Regions from separate parts of the Streptomyces qaidamensis genome, predicted to be linked through region 1. Evidence: riboswitches for the same ligand, from Rfam matches in the RefSeq annotation. Region 1 holds a riboswitch; the other holds the start of a gene.

Region 1 (7,567 bases):
CCAAAGCTCCGGTCATCACCCACGATGTGTCCCACCGCGAGTTCACCGCCACGGCCGCATCATCTGCTCATTACGATGCAAAGGCCATACTTCCCGGTGGAGGATCCGGCCAGGTGACCCGCTGCTTCGTCTTCACTTTCACCCAGCACCCCGGCCAGGGGTGGACTTCGCGGGTATCCGAGCGCGACGACGACGTGTGTCGTCCGGGCGCCGAGATCGGCGGTCTGGTACGCCTCGCGCAAACGCGCATCTCCAGCATGTATGCCCAGGACCTGACGCGCGCCGGAGTGCAGAAGGCTCTGAATCCCACCGGACGGCGTTCCTTCGAGGTCAAGAGCGTGGTGCGTCAGAGGGACACGACGACCGTCTCCGTCGTCGTGTCGAGCTCGGGGGCGGCGGTCGACCAGTGCTACCGCTTCACCCGGCCCGCCCCCGGCGACGGCCAGGGCCCCGCCACCGCGGTTCCCGCGTCCTCGTGCTGACCCGGCGGCCGTGACGCACGGCGAGGCGCGGCACCCCCCGGTACTCGATGCCCTACGGCCGTGCGGCGGATCACGGGCCGAGCCAGGGCCGGACCGAGGTGAGGCCGGCCGGTGCCCTCATCGTGTCGACCGCCCCTGCGCCGCACCCCGGCTGTGAGGCATGTACTCCATCCCCGACGCGCACCTGAACGCCCTGGGCGACGTCACCGGCAGGCGCGCCCTCGAACTCGGCTGCGGCGCCGGTCAGTGGTTCACGAACCGTGAGCTCCGCCGCGCCGGGACGTGATGGCACTCCCCGCGCCGGACAGGCCCTAGCACTCGATGATGTTCACCGCCAGCCCGCCCCGGGCCGTCTCCTTGTACTTCACCGACATGTCCGCGCCGGTGTCCTTCATCGTCTTGATGACCTTGTCCAGGGACACCTTGTGGGAGCCGTCGCCGCGCATCGCCATGCGGGCGGCCGTGACGGCCTTGACCGCGGCCATGCCGTTGCGTTCGATGCAGGGGATCTGGACCAGCCCGCCGACCGGGTCGCAGGTGAGGCCGAGGTTGTGCTCCATGCCGATCTCGGCGGCGTTCTCGACCTGCTCGGGCGAGCCGCCGAGGACCTCGGCCAGGGCGCCCGCGGCCATGGAGCAGGCGGAGCCGACCTCGCCCTGGCAGCCGACCTCGGCGCCGGAGATGGAGGCGTTCTCCTTGAAGAGCATGCCGATCGCGCCCGCGGCGAGCAGGAAGCGGACCACACCCTCCTCGTCGGCGCCCGGCACGAAGTTCATGTAGTAGTGCAAAACCGCCGGGATGATGCCGGCCGCGCCGTTCGTGGGGGCGGTGACGACCCGGCCGCCGGCGGCGTTCTCCTCGTTGACCGCCATGGCGTAGAGGGTGATCCACTCCATGGCGAGGGCCAGCGGGTCGCCCTCGGAGCGCAGCTTGCGCGCGGTGTTCGCGGCCCGGCGGCGCACCTTGAGACCGCCCGGCAGGATGCCTTCCTGGGACAGTCCGCGCGCCACGCAGTCCCGCATCACCTGCCAGATCTCCAGCAGGCCTTCGCGGATCTCCTCCTCGGTGCGCCAGGCCCGCTCGTTCTCCAGCATCAGCGCGGAGATCGACAGGCCCGTCTCCTCGGTCAGGCGCAGCAGCTCGTCGCCGGTGCGGAAGGGGTACTTCAGCACGGTGTCGTCGAGTTTGATGCGGTCCGCCCCGACCGCGTCCTCGTCGACCACGAAACCGCCGCCGACCGAGTAGTACGTCTTCGTCAGCAGCTCCGCCCCGGAGGCGTCGTACGCCCGGAGCGTCATGCCGTTCGCGTGGTACGGCAGGGTCTTGCGGCGGTGCAGGACCATGTCGTCGTCGAAGGAGAACGCGATCTCGTGCTCGCTGAGCAGGTTGAGCCGGCCGCCGGTCCTGATCGCCTCCACCCGGTCGTCGGCGCTCGTGACGTCCACCGTGCGGGGCGAGTCGCCCTCCAGGCCGAGCAGCACCGCCTTGGGCGTGCCGTGGCCGTGGCCGGTCGCGCCGAGCGAGCCGTACAGCTCCGCGCGGACCGAGGCGACGGACCGCAGGAGATCCTCGTTGCGCAGCCGCCGGACGAACAGGCCGGCCGCCCGCATCGGGCCGACGGTGTGGGAGCTGGACGGGCCGATGCCGATCGAGAACAGGTCGAAGACCGAGATGGCCACGGGGAACTCCTGACTACGGGGTGGTGCAGAGGGGGCGGGTGCCGCGACCGCTTGTGGCGGGCGCGGCACCCGAAAGGTTTCTTCGTTACTTGTTCAGACCCGGGTACAGCGGGTGCTTGTCGGCCAGGGCCTTCACCCGGGCCTTGAGGGCCTGCGCGTCGTACGTCGGCTTCAGCGCCTCGGCGATGACGTCCGCGACCTCCGCGAAGTCCTCGGTGCCGAAGCCCCGGGTCGCCAGGGCCGGTGTGCCGATCCGCAGACCGGACGTCACCATCGGCGGACGCGGGTCGTTCGGGATCGCGTTCCGGTTGACGGTGATGCCCACCTCGTGGAGGCGGTCCTCGGCCTGCTGGCCGTCCAGCTCCGAGTGGCGCAGGTCGACCAGGACCAGGTGCACGTCCGTGCCGCCGGACAGGACGTCCACGCCCACGGCCCGGACGTCGTCCTTCACCAGACGCTCGGCCAGGATGCGGGCACCGTCCAGCGTACGGCGCTGGCGCTCCTTGAAGTCCTCCGAGGCGGCGACCTTGAAGGCGACCGCCTTGGCGGCGATCACGTGCTCCAGCGGGCCGCCCTGCTGACCGGGGAAGACAGCGGAGTTGATCTTCTTGGCCAGGTCGGCCGTGGAGAGGATCACACCGCCGCGCGGGCCGCCGAGGGTCTTGTGGGTCGTGGTGGTGACCACGTGCGCGTGCGGCACCGGGTTCGGGTGCAGCCCGGCCGCCACGAGCCCCGCGAAGTGGGCCATGTCGACCATCAGGTACGCGCCGACCTCGTCCGCGATCCGGCGGAACTCCGCGAAGTCCAGCTGCCGCGGGTACGCCGACCAGCCGGCGACGATCAGCTTCGGCCGGGACTCCTTCGCCAGCCGCTCGACCTCGGCCATGTCGACCCGGCCGTCCTCGCCCACGTGGTAGGCGACGACGTCGTAGAGCTTGCCGGAGAAGTTGATCTTCATGCCGTGGGTCAGGTGCCCGCCGTGCGCGAGGTTCAGGCCCATGATGGTGTCGCCCGGCTTGAGCAGCGCGAACATCGCGGCCGCGTTGGCCTGGGCGCCCGAGTGCGGCTGGACGTTGGCGTGCTCGGCGCCGAACAGCTCCTTGATGCGGTCGATCGCGATCTGCTCGACCACGTCGACGTGCTCGCAGCCGCCGTAGTAGCGGCGGCCCGGGTAGCCCTCGGCGTACTTGTTGGTGAGGACCGAGCCCTGCGCCTCCATGACCGCGACCGGCGCGAAGTTCTCCGAGGCGATCATCTCGAGCGTGGACTGCTGACGGTGCAGCTCGGCGTCGACCGCGGCGGCGACCGCGGGGTCGAGCTCGTGCAGGGGTGTGTTCAGGACGGACATACGGCTACGACTCCTCAGCCCGCGGAGAACGCGGTGTACTCGTCGGCGGAGAGCAGGTCGGCCGGCTCGTCCGTGATCCGCACCTTGAACAGCCAGCCGCCCTCGAAGGGGGCCGAGTTCACCAGCGACGGGTCGTTCACGACGTCCTCGTTGACCTCGGTGACCTCACCGGAGACGGGGGAGTACAGGTCGGACACCGACTTGGTCGACTCCAGCTCGCCGCAGGTCTCGCCGGCGGACACCGAGTCACCGACCTCGGGAAGCTGGACGAACACGACATCGCCGAGCGCGTTGGCCGCGTGCTCCGTGATGCCGACCGTCGAGACGCCGTCCTCGGCGGCCGACAGCCACTCGTGCTCCTTGCTGTAGCGCAGCTCATTGGGGTTGCTCATGGCCTGGATTCTCCTGTACGCGCGGGAGTGCTGTGGAAGGGGGACTACTGGTGAGCTGGGACGACGGGCTCGGGGGCGCTGTCGCGGCCCTCCGGCCAGTGTCTACTTCTGACGCCTGTAGAACGGCAGCGCCACGACCTCGTACGGCTCGTGACTGCCCCGGATGTCCACGCCCACGCCGGCCGAGCCGGGCGCGGCGTGTGCGGCGTCGACGTACGCCATCGCGATCGGCTTGCCGAGAGTGGGGGAGGGGGCGCCGGAGGTGACCTCGCCGACCACCTCGCCGCCGGCGACGACCGCGTACCCGGCGCGCGGCACCCGGCGGCCCTCGGCGACGAGCCCGACCAGCACGCGCGGCGGGTTCTGCTCGGCGCGGGCGGCGGCTTCGCGCAGGGCCTCGCGCCCCACGAAGTCGCCCTCCTTCTCGAACTTCACCACCCGGCCCAGCCCGGCGTCGAAGGGCGTGAGGGAGGTCGACAGCTCGTGCCCGTACAGCGGCATGCCCGCCTCCAGGCGCAGCGTGTCGCGGCAGGACAGCCCGCAGGGGACCAGGCCGACGCCCTCGCCGGCCTTGGTCAGGGCCTGCCACAACTCGACCGCGTGCTCGGGCTTCACGAACAGCTCGAAGCCGTCCTCGCCGGTGTAACCGGTCCGGGCGATCAGGGCCGGGACGCCGGCGACCGTGCCGGGCAGCCCGGCGTAGTACTTCAGGCCGTCGAGGTCGGCGTCGGTCAGGGACTTCAGGATCCCGGGCGACTGCGGCCCCTGGACGGCCAGCAGCGCGTAGGCGTCCCGGTCGTCCCGCACCTCGGCGTCGAATCCGGCGGCGCGCTCGGTCAGCGCGTCCAGGACGACCTGGGCGTTGGAGGCGTTGGCGACGACCATGTATTCGGAAGAAGCGGCCTCGGTCTCGCCGAGGCGGTAGACGATCAGGTCGTCCAGGATGCCGCCGTCGGCCCGGCAGATCATGGTGTAGCGGGCGCGGCCCGGCTTCACACCGCCGATGTTGCCCACCAGGGCGAAGTCGAGGAGGGCGCCGGCCTGCGGGCCGGTGACGGTGATCTCGCCCATGTGGGAGAGGTCGAAGAGGCCGGCCTTCGTGCGCACGGCGATGTGCTCGTCGCGCTCGGAGCCGTAGCGCAGGGGCATGTCCCAGCCGGCGAAGTCGGTCATCGTCGCGCCGAGCGAACGATGCAGGGCATCGAGCGCGGTGTGACGGAGTTCTCCTGTACTGCTCACGGGCGGTCGTCTCCAAGGGGCGATGGGGGCACCTCCCACGCGAGCGGAGCCGAGCGTGGGGGAGGGCGAGGGCGTTCCTCCCCATCTGTCATCGGAACCTGAGAGGTTCGCCATGACCGCACGGGTCCATGGCTTGCACCTTGGGTGGAGCCGCGTCCCCGTCCAGGACAGGGGGCGACCCGCTTTTCAGATGTGCCTCGCCCGCGCGGTAACGGGGCCTGAGAGATTCAAGGGAGGGACTTGCTCCTTCGGCGCCCCAGCGTTTGCGGTGCTGGGGACTCTCCCGCGCGGATTCGAACGGCCGGTATGCAGTTGGCGCGCACATCATTGCACGCATCCTTCCGGCGCGGCAGGGGGACCTTTCCCAGGAGTGCACGAGTCCCGCCCGCCGGACACGGCGACCTGTAGCAGCCCTGTTGCAGGACGAGAACGTAAATGAGAGGCCTGCGGCATTACCTTCTCTTTACACTCGGCGGGGATGGGACTCCGTACCTGGCCCCAGGGGAGGACAATCACGGTGAACAGGACCACCGCGTACGCGACGACGGGCATCGCGCTGCCCGAGCAGCCGGCCACTCCGGCCCGGGCGGTCCGCGCCCCGGCGCCGGTGCCGGTCGTCCGTGATCTGCGCGACCGCGCCGGCCGCAGCCCGCACGCGCTGCTCTTCGGCCCCCGCGACCTCGTCGTGGTCACGGGCCTGCCCGGCAGCGGCAAGTCCACGCTGATGCGGCGCAGCGTGCCGGGCCGGCGCATCGACTCCCAGGACACCCGTGACCGCTGGGCCCGCCGCATGCCGCGCGCCCTGCCGTACGCGCTCTACCGCCCGCTCGTCCGCCTCGCCCACTACGCCGGGCTGCGCCGCGCCCTGCGCACCGGCGAGGGCGTCGTCGTGCACGACTGCGGCACCCAGGCCTGGGTCCGCCGCTGGCTCGCCCGCGAGGCCCGCCGCCGGGGCGGCACGCTCCACCTGCTCCTGCTCGACGTCACCCCCGAGCAGGCCCTGGCCGGCCAGCGCGACCGGGGCCGCGGCGTCTCGCGCTACGCGTTCCTGCGCCACCGCGCGGCCAGTACCCGACTCCTGCGCGCGGTCGAACGCGGCGCCCTCCCCTCCGGCTGCGGCTCGGCCGTCCTCGCCGACCGCGACGCGGCGAACACGCTCCAGAGAATCGGCTTCACGGGCTGAGCCGCCTTCGCCGTCCACAGGCCGGCCACGGTCATGCCCAGCGACATGCGTCAGCCGTTAGCCTTTGAGCCACAGCAGTGGTTCCAGGCAGGCGGTAGGCAGATGGACATCCCGGCGGGCTTCTCCGCGGACTTCCCGGCGCAGACGCAGACCCACCCGCACGGCGGTTGGCCCGGCAACGAGCTGGAGGAGGTGCTCTCGGCCTCCCTCGGCGCCGGACCCGCGGCCGGCGGGCGGATCGTCGAGGTGCTCGGCCGGAGCTTCGTGTGGATTCCGCTGCCCAGCGGCGGCGGCCCGCACAGCGGCCCCCTCGACCTGCCCGGCATCGAGATGGACGGCCAGGCGTTCGTGCCGGTGTTCAGCTCCGAGGAGCAGTTCCGGCAGGTCGTCGGCTCCCACATGTCGTACACCATCGCGCCCGCCGTGGAGTTCGCCCGCGGCCTGCCCCCGCACGCCGGCATCGCCGTCAACCCGGGTGGCGTGGTCGGTATCCCGCTCCCGCCGCCCGCGGTGGCCGAGCTGTGCCGGGCCGGCCGGACCCCGCTGGACGGCCCGGCGAGCGGCGGCCGGGTCCGCCTCTTCGAGCCGGACTGGCAGGAGGACCCGGTGGACTTCCTCGCCGCCGCCTCCGCGGAGTTCGAGGCGACCGGAGTCGTCGCCTCGGCCCGCCGCTGCCTCGCGGCCATCGAAACCGCCGACCCGGTGATGTTCGTCGGCGTCGAACTCTCCCAGTGGGAAGGTGACCTGCGCGCCCTCCCCCTGGACGCCCTCACCCGTGCCGTCAGCGCCGTCCCGGCCCCCTGGCCGGTCAACCTCGTCCTCCTGGACGTGGCCGAGGACCCGGTGGGCGCCTGGATGCGGGACCGGGTCCGGCCCTTCTACCAGCGGTAGGGCAGCCCGCTCAGGGGCGCGAGGAACGGCGCGATCAACCACACACGACCCGCACCCGCCCGACGGCGTCAAACCCCGGGCTCCCCTGCGGGCTTAAGCTAGGGCACCGTCGAGGCGTTGTACGAAGGGGCGGTAAAGGTGAGCGCGAGCGGCACGGCCGCGGCCGGACAGGTCGAGCACATGCTGCGCCAGGTCACGCCCGGGCGTTACGACGCCTACGAGGCTCTCCTGCGCGCGCTCGCGACCCCGCACACCGGCCAGATCTGGATGCTCCTGTGGCACGGCCAGGCCGGCTCCCCGGACGCCCAGTACGGAAACATGGACGTCGACGGCTTTGGCTACGCCCCCTGCGT
Region 2 (7,567 bases), 4.7 Mb from region 1:
CCGGTCGCCTTGGTCAGCGGCCGCAGGTCGATGATGCACTCGTGGGCGACGAGCCCGCCGGGACCGGTGTAGAGCACCGGGTAGTGCGGCTCCAGCCGCTTGGCGATGTAGTTGGCGCTGAGCACGGCCACCTGCGTGGCCCGCTTCAGCCCCTCACCGCCCATGAGCCTGACGTACGCCCACGAGATGGGCAGGATGCCGGCCGAGCCCCAGGGAGCCGCCGAGATGGGGCCGACGCCCGTCTCCGGGCCGGCCTCGGGCTGCAGCGGGTGGTTCGGCAGGTAGGGCGCGAGGTGCTCGCGCACCGCGACCGGGCCGACGCCGGGACCGCCGCCGCCGTGCGGGATGCAGAAGGTCTTGTGCAGGTTCAGGTGCGAGACGTCGCCGCCGAAGTGCCCCGGCTTGGCGAGCCCGACGAGCGCGTTGAGGTTGGCCCCGTCGACGTAGACCTGGCCGCCCGCCTCGTGCACCTGAGCACAGATGTCGGCCACGTGCTCCTCGAACACACCGTGGGTGGACGGGTAGGTGATCATCAGCACGGCCAGTTCGCCGCGGTACTGCTCGATCTTCGCCCGCAGGTCCTCCACGTCGATCTCGCCGTCCCCGGCGGTCTTCACGACGACGACCTTCATGCCCGCCATCACCGCGCTGGCGGCGTTGGTGCCGTGCGCGGACGACGGGATCAGGCACACGGTGCGCTGCTCGTCCCCGTTGGCCCGGTGGTACCCGCGGACGGCGAGCAGTCCGGCCAGCTCGCCCTGGGACCCGGCGTTCGGCTGGAGGGACACCTTGTCGTAGCCGGTGACCTCGGCGAGCCGGTCCTCCAGCTCGTGGATGAGGGTGAGGTAGCCCCCGGCCTGCTCGGCGGGCGCGAAGGGGTGCAGCTGCCCGAACTCGGGCCAGGTGACCGGCTCCATCTCGGTCGTCGCGTTGAGCTTCATGGTGCAGGAGCCCAGCGGGATCATGCCCCGGTCGAGCGCGTAGTCGCGGTCGGCCAACCTGCGCAGGTAGCGCAGCATGGCGGTCTCGGAGCGGTGCTGGTGGAAGACGGGGTGCGTCAGGTAGTCGTCGGTCCGCAGCAGGGTGTCCGGGAGGCTTTCGTCCGTGGCCGCGTCCAGCGCCTCGATGACGCCCTCGACCCCGAAGGCGGCCCACACGGCACGCACCTGGGCCCGCGTCGTGGTCTCGTCGCAGGCGATCGAGACGTGATCGGCGTCGACGAGGCGCAGGTTGACCCCGTTGTCACGGGCTGCGGCCACGGCCTCGGCGGCCCGGCCCTCGACGCGCACGGTCAGGGTGTCGAAGTAGGAGCCGTGCACGACCTCGACCCCGCCGTGCGCGAGCCCGGCGGCGAGGACGGTGGCGTACCGGTGGGTGCGCCGCGCGATGCCCTTCAGGCCCTCCGGACCGTGGTAGACGGCGTACATGCCGGCCATGACGGCGAGCAGCACCTGCGCGGTGCAGATGTTGCTGGTCGCCTTCTCACGGCGGATGTGCTGCTCACGCGTCTGCAACGCCAGCCGGTAGGCCTTGTTCCCGTCGGCGTCCACGGACACGCCGACGAGCCGCCCGGGCAGGCTGCGCGCCATCTTGTCCTGGACCGCCATGTATCCGGCGTGCGGTCCGCCGAAGCCCATGGGCACGCCGAAGCGCTGCGTCGTCCCGACGGCGATGTCCGCCCCGAGCTCGCCGGGCGACTTCAGCAGGGTCAGCGCCAGCAGGTCGGCGGCGACGGTGACGAGCGCCCCGAGTTCGTGCGCCCCGTCGATGACCGGCTTGATGTCCCGCACGGCACCGGAGGCGCCGGGGTACTGGATCAGTACGCCGTTGATCTCGCGCTCGGCGATCTCGGCGGGGATGCCCTCGCTGAGGTCGGCGACGACGACCTCGACTCCGGTCGGTTCGGCGCGGGTCCGGATCACGGCGATGGTCTGCGGAAGCGTGTCCGCGTCGATCAGGAACAGGCCCTTCTTGTTCTTGCCCAGCCGCCGCGACAGCGCCATGGCCTCGGCGGCCGCGGTGCCCTCGTCGAGCAGGGAGGCACCGGAGGTCGGCAGTCCGGTCAGCTCGGCGACCATCGTCTGGAAGTTGAGCAGCGCCTCGAGCCGGCCCTGCGAGATCTCCGGCTGGTACGGCGTGTAGGCCGTGTACCAGGACGGGTTCTCCATGACGTTGCGCATGATGACGGGCGGCGTGAACGTGCCGTAGTAGCCGAGGCCGATCATGGAGCCGAGGACCTCGTTGCGGTCGGCGAGGGAGCGCAGCTCGGCGATCACCTCGGCCTCGCTGCGGGCGCCGGGAAGATCCAGCGCCTCGGCACTCTTGATCACGGCCGGGACCGCGGCGGCCGTGAGCTCGTCCAGCGAGCCGTAGCCGACGTGCGCGAGCATCTTGGCGCAGGCCTCGTGGTCGGGGCCGATGTGGCGCTGCTCGAAGGGGACTGCCTCTTCGAGCTCGGAGAGCGGAATGCGGTGGGCGGTCATTACGGAGGCCTCCTGGTCGACACGACCTGCGAGGGGCACCACGGCACGGGTACCCGGACGGCCTCCCCCTCTGTCATCTCAACCTGAGAGCTTCACCGGATCGCCCGAAGGCCTCCGGCTTTCACCGTCGGTGAGAGCGGAAGCCGTCGACACCCGCCCTGCTTTCCAGAGTGACCTCGTCCGTGCGGTACGTGAGCCTGAGAGATTCCGGGGAGGATTTGCTCCTTCGGCGCCTCCGATGGTGTCCGGAGGACTCTCCCGCACGGGGTCAACAGCCGCTGCCAGCGTACCAGCGAGGTCAACGCACGAACCTTCGAGTGGCCGCATCCCCACTTGTACCGTTTTGTAGTGTTTACGGATGAGGTGCGACCATGTGGAGGGCCCGTGCGAACCGATATCGATCCGCGCAACCTGATCGGCCGCAAGGCGTTCGACCGCAACGGGACCAGGATCGGCACCATCGACGAGGTCTACCTCGACGACGCCACCGGCGAGCCGGAGTGGGCGGCCATACGGACCGGCCTGTTCAGCAGGGACGCTTTCGTCCCTCTGGAGCCCAGTGAACTGATCGAGGGCGCCCTGCACGTGCCCTTCGAACGCGCCCTGATCAAGGACGCCCCCGACTTCGGGGTGGGCCGCCACCTCTCCCCGGACCAGGAGCTGCAGCTCTACCACCACTACGGTCTCGACGTCGCCGCCCCGCCCCCGCTGCCGGACCACGACTTCGGCAAGCTGGCGGGCACCGACGAGACGGCCTGAGCCCCCGCCCCGGGTGCTTCGCTTCCTCCTTCGGGCCCTCGTAACACCAACGGCAGCGGATCCGCCGCCTGCAGATCCGGGTCGTCGACCCGGAAGGTCCGCACGCGCCCAGGCGCCGAGGAGGGCGTCTCGAACCGTACGGTGACCCGCCCCAGACCGCTGCCCTGCACCCATCCGTGCCCGAACTCGGTGTGCCGCACGTCGTGGCCGGCGGGCCACCGCCGCTCGGCGAGCGACGGCTGCACCTCGGCCGGCGCCACGGCGTGCTCCTCGGCCGGGCCCTCCGCGACCGCCCGCTCCCCCGCCGCCTGCGCGAACAGGTCCTCCTGGGTGTAGTCGGCGAGCCCGCTGACGCCCACCCCGAGGAGCCGCACCCCGCCGGTCGTGTCGACCGAGTCCAGCAGTCTGGCCGCCGCCTCGCGGATCACTGCGGGATCGTCCGTGGGCCCGCGCAGCGTCTCGGAGCGGGTGAGCGTCGAGAAGTCGTACCGCCGCACCTTCAGCACGATCGTCCGCCCGGACAGCCCTGCCCCGCGCAGCCGCCGCACGCACCGCTCGGCGAGCCGCTGCACCTCCAGCCCGACCCGCATCCGGTCGTGGATGTCGACGTCGTAGGTGTCCTCGACCGACACCGACTTCGCCTCGCGCTCCGCCACGACGGGCCTGTCGTCGCGCGCCAGCGCCATGGCGTACAGCCCGTGCCCGTGCGCCTTCCCCAGCAGCCGGACCAGTTCGTCCTCGCCCGCCTCGACGATCTCCTCGACCGTGGTGATCCCGGCCCGCCTCAGATGGTCACCCGTGGCCGGCCCCACCCCCGGCAGCGTCCGCACCGACATCGGCCCGAGCATGGCCCGCTCCGTCCCCGGCTCGATCACCACCAGCCCGTCGGGCTTGGCCTCCTCCGAGGCGATCTTCGCGAGCATCTTGGAGGCGGCGAGGCCCACCGACCCGGTGAGCCCCGTGACGGCGCGTATGTCCGCGCGCAGCTTCACCCCGGCCAGCCGCGCCGACCGCTCGTCCCAGGCCACGTCGCCGGCCTCCAGGTCCACGAACGCCTCGTCCAGGCTCAGCGGCTCCACCAGCGGCGACAGCGCCCGCAGCAGCTCCATCACCCGCTCGCTGATCGACCGGTAGAAATCGAAGCGCGGAACGAGATACGCGGCGTTCGGCGCGAGCCGCCGGGCCTGCCCCATGGGCATCGCCGAATGCACCCCGAAGACCCGCGCCTCGTACGACGCGGTCGCCACAACGCCCCGGGGCCCGAGCCCTCCCACCACCACGGCCTTACCGCGCAGACTCGGCTTGGACGCCTGCTCCACCGAGGCGAAGAAGGCATCCATGTCGAGATGCAGGATCGTGGGCGCGGTTCTCACACTCCGATGCTGCCCCATGCCACTGACAACGCCCCGCGCGACCGCCCTGCACGCCCCACGGGAAACCGCTTACGCTCCGGTGCGGAAACGTCCCGCCTCCTGCGTTCGCGTGCGGTCCTGCGCTGCCGGAGGGCTCAGACGGCCCGGTTCCGCCGACGCGCCAGCTCGTCCGCAGGATTGGGGCCGACCAGGGTCTCGCCGGTGTCGATCCGCTCGCCGTGCAGCTGAGACAGCGCGCTCTCGACGTCCCGCCACACCACACCCACGGCGATCCCGAACACACCCTGGCCACCTTGGAGCAGGGCATGGACCTCGTCGGGCGAGGTGCACTCGTAGACCGTCGCGCCGTCGCTCATCAGCGTCATGCGCTCCAGATCACTGAAACCGCGTTCCCGGAGGTGGTGGACGGCCGTACGGATGTTCTGCAGCGACACCCCGGTGTCGAGGAACCGCTTGACGATCTTCAGGACGACCACGTCCCGGAAGCTGTACAGCCGCTGCGTCCCGGACCCGTAGGCGGGCCGCACACTCGGCTCGACGAGCCCCGTGCGGGCCCAGTAGTCCAACTGCCGGTAGGTGATACCGGCGGCCGCACAGGCCGTGGGGCCGCGATAGCCGATCTGCTCGGACGCCATGGACGTCGTCCCTCCGCTGCTCGGCACCGCTGTCGGTCGCTGCGGAGCGTGCTCGGCCGCGCCTCCGGGCTGGGGGCATCCCCCGCCCGGGAGGGGCCGGGAGCCGGGGGGAGGGTACGGACCGCTCGCCCTGAGACTGCGCTCGGGGCCGCCCCCAGCCGTACCGTCGCCGCTGCTTCTCACGCCGACCTCCGTCCTTGACCTGCCTTCTCGACGGTAGGCAGTCACCAGGGGTGCGTCAACGATCGCCACACTCGCCACGCCGAGTGATAATCACCCTGAGAGTGGTTTCCCGTGCCCCACCGCGGGGAAAGGCTAGCCGAATGTGTCCGGCGCGAGCCGTGTGACGCTCTCACTCGCCACCGGCACATGCGGGCATTTTGACCCGTCACACATACGGCGGGCGGCCCTACCACGGACCACGTCGTCCGCCGGGCCGCCCACACGCCTTCTCAGGCCGCTGCCCCTGCCGAGGCACTCACTGGCTGCTGCTGCCGAAGTCCTCCGGGGAGATCTGGTCGAGGAACTCGCGGAACTTCTCCACCTCGTCCTCCTGCTCGTCCGGAATCGCGATGCCGGCGTCGTCGAGCACCGTGTCACTGCCGTAGATCGGCGTCCCGGTGCGCAGCGCGAGTGCTATGGCGTCGGACGGGCGGGCGCTCACCTCGACGCCGCTCGCGAAGACCAGCTCCGCGTAGAAGACGCCCTCACGCAGGTCCGTGATGCGCACTTCCGTGAGCTCCTGGCCGACGGCTTCCAGCACGTCCTTGAACAGGTCGTGAGTCAGCGGCCGCGCGGGAGCCATGCCCTGCTGGGCGAAGGCGATCGCGGTCGCCTCCCCCGGCCCGATCCAGATGGGGAGGTAACGGTCGCCTCCCACTTCACGCAGCAGCACGATCGGTTGGTTGGAGGGCATTTCGACCCGGACACCTACGACATCGAGCTCGTTCACACAGCAACCCTAGGCCGTGCTCGGGACGTTTGGGTAGTCGGGCCGGTATCGGGCGCCTGATCCGGCTCCCTGCGCGCGACCTCCTCAGGGCAGCCGCACGCCGAGGGCCGTCCGCACCAGCGCGGCGTGCAGCTTCACCGTGAGCCCCGCCAGCTCCTTGGTGCGGGCCTCGGCATGAGCCCTGGTCTGCGGGTTGCGGTGCCGCCTCAACGGGGCCACCACCTGGTCCACGAGCCCGGCCTCACGGTCCGCGGCTGCCTTCATGGCCCGCAGGTGCCGCGGCTCGATCCCGAACCGTCCGAGCTCGATGACGAGGAGGGCGACGGTGACCGCCTCGGCGTCATAGGCCCCGTCCTCCAGTGGGGTGAGGAGACCGTAGGACTCCCACTCCTTGAGCTCCTGCTCGTCGACACCCGCGGCGGAGAGCAGCTCCTCACGCCCGATCCTGGCCGCTGTGGGCCCCTCGGGCGGCTCGGCAGCGGATTCTCCGTCCCGCTGACGGCCCACGGCCGGCAGCGGTACGGCCTCACCGCGCTCCATGGCCGACAGGTGCTCCCGGATCACCTTCAGGGGCAGATAGTGATCCCGCTGCATCCTCAGGACGTGACCGAGGCGCTCGACGTCATGGGCGCTGAACTTGCGGTACCCCGACGGGGTCCGCTGCGGCTCGATGAGCCCTTCCGACTCCAGGAAGCGGATCTTGGAGATGGTCACTTCGGGGAACTCGTCGCGCAGCGCGTTCAGCACCGCGCCGATGCTCATCAGCCCACTGTCCGTGGCGGCGGCGCCGTGCCCGGCACCGCCGCTCGGTTTTTGCAGCATGGACCTTCCCTGACGGATGGACCCTCGCTGGGGTCTGCCGGGACGGAGCCCGGTCAGTAGCCCCGCTGGCTAGCGTAGAAGACCAGCCGGTACTTGCCGATCTGCACCTCGTCGCCGTTGTTCAGAGCGACCTGGTCGATCCGCTCGCGGTTCACGTACGTGCCGTTCAGGCTGCCCACGTCGGCCACCGTGAACGAACCGTCCTGACCGCGGCGGAACTCCACGTGGCGTCGGGACACCGTCACGTCGTCCAGGAAGATGTCGCTCTGCGGATGCCGGCCCGCCGTGGTCAGATCGCCGTCCAGCAGGAAGCGGCTGCCCGAATTCGGGCCGCGGCGCACCACCAGGAGCGCCGAACCCAGGGGCAGTGCCTCGACGGCGGCCTGAGCCTCCGGGGACAGGGTCGGCATCGGCGTCTGGCCGGTGGTCTCGCTGTCGTAGGCCTCGAGACCGGAGATGGAGATCGTGGAGGTCGTCTCGGACGGACGCTCCGGCGTCGCCCCCGCCCGCAGCGGCGCACCGCAGTTGGAGCAGAAACGGCTG

What was found. A riboswitch is a leader RNA that binds a small molecule or an ion and turns the genes downstream of it on or off. The one in region 1 is predicted to bind glycine.
Region 2: linked by a shared signal. The riboswitch ahead of gcvP (aminomethyl-transferring glycine dehydrogenase) and the one ahead of gcvT (glycine cleavage system aminomethyltransferase GcvT) in region 1 are both predicted to bind glycine.

What each region holds. Positions count from the first base shown of each region.
Region 1 covers NZ_CP015098.1:6,267,662-6,275,228, forward strand. Annotated here, with positions in the region: gene A4E84_RS27960 (hypothetical protein) at 1-482, shown strand, start outside; partial or broken gene A4E84_RS45265 (class I SAM-dependent methyltransferase) at 622-732, shown strand; gene A4E84_RS27965 (L-serine ammonia-lyase) at 794-2,161, opposite strand; gene glyA (serine hydroxymethyltransferase) at 2,247-3,509, opposite strand; gene gcvH (glycine cleavage system protein GcvH) at 3,524-3,901, opposite strand; gene gcvT (glycine cleavage system aminomethyltransferase GcvT) at 4,004-5,140, opposite strand; glycine riboswitch at 5,216-5,336, opposite strand; glycine riboswitch at 5,337-5,436, opposite strand; gene A4E84_RS27985 (AAA family ATPase) at 5,658-6,323, shown strand; gene A4E84_RS27990 (enhanced serine sensitivity protein SseB) at 6,426-7,214, shown strand; gene A4E84_RS27995 (enhanced serine sensitivity protein SseB C-terminal domain-containing protein) at 7,353-7,567, shown strand, end outside.
Region 2 covers NZ_CP015098.1:1,564,888-1,572,454, forward strand. Annotated here, with positions in the region: gene gcvP (aminomethyl-transferring glycine dehydrogenase) at 1-2,483, opposite strand, end outside; glycine riboswitch at 2,659-2,754, opposite strand; gene A4E84_RS06750 (PRC-barrel domain-containing protein) at 2,868-3,242, shown strand; gene A4E84_RS06755 (DNA polymerase IV) at 3,161-4,615, opposite strand; gene A4E84_RS06760 (MerR family transcriptional regulator) at 4,750-5,433, opposite strand; gene A4E84_RS06765 (bifunctional nuclease family protein) at 5,729-6,202, opposite strand; gene ftsR (transcriptional regulator FtsR) at 6,287-7,024, opposite strand; gene A4E84_RS40425 (FHA domain-containing protein) at 7,078-7,567, opposite strand, start outside.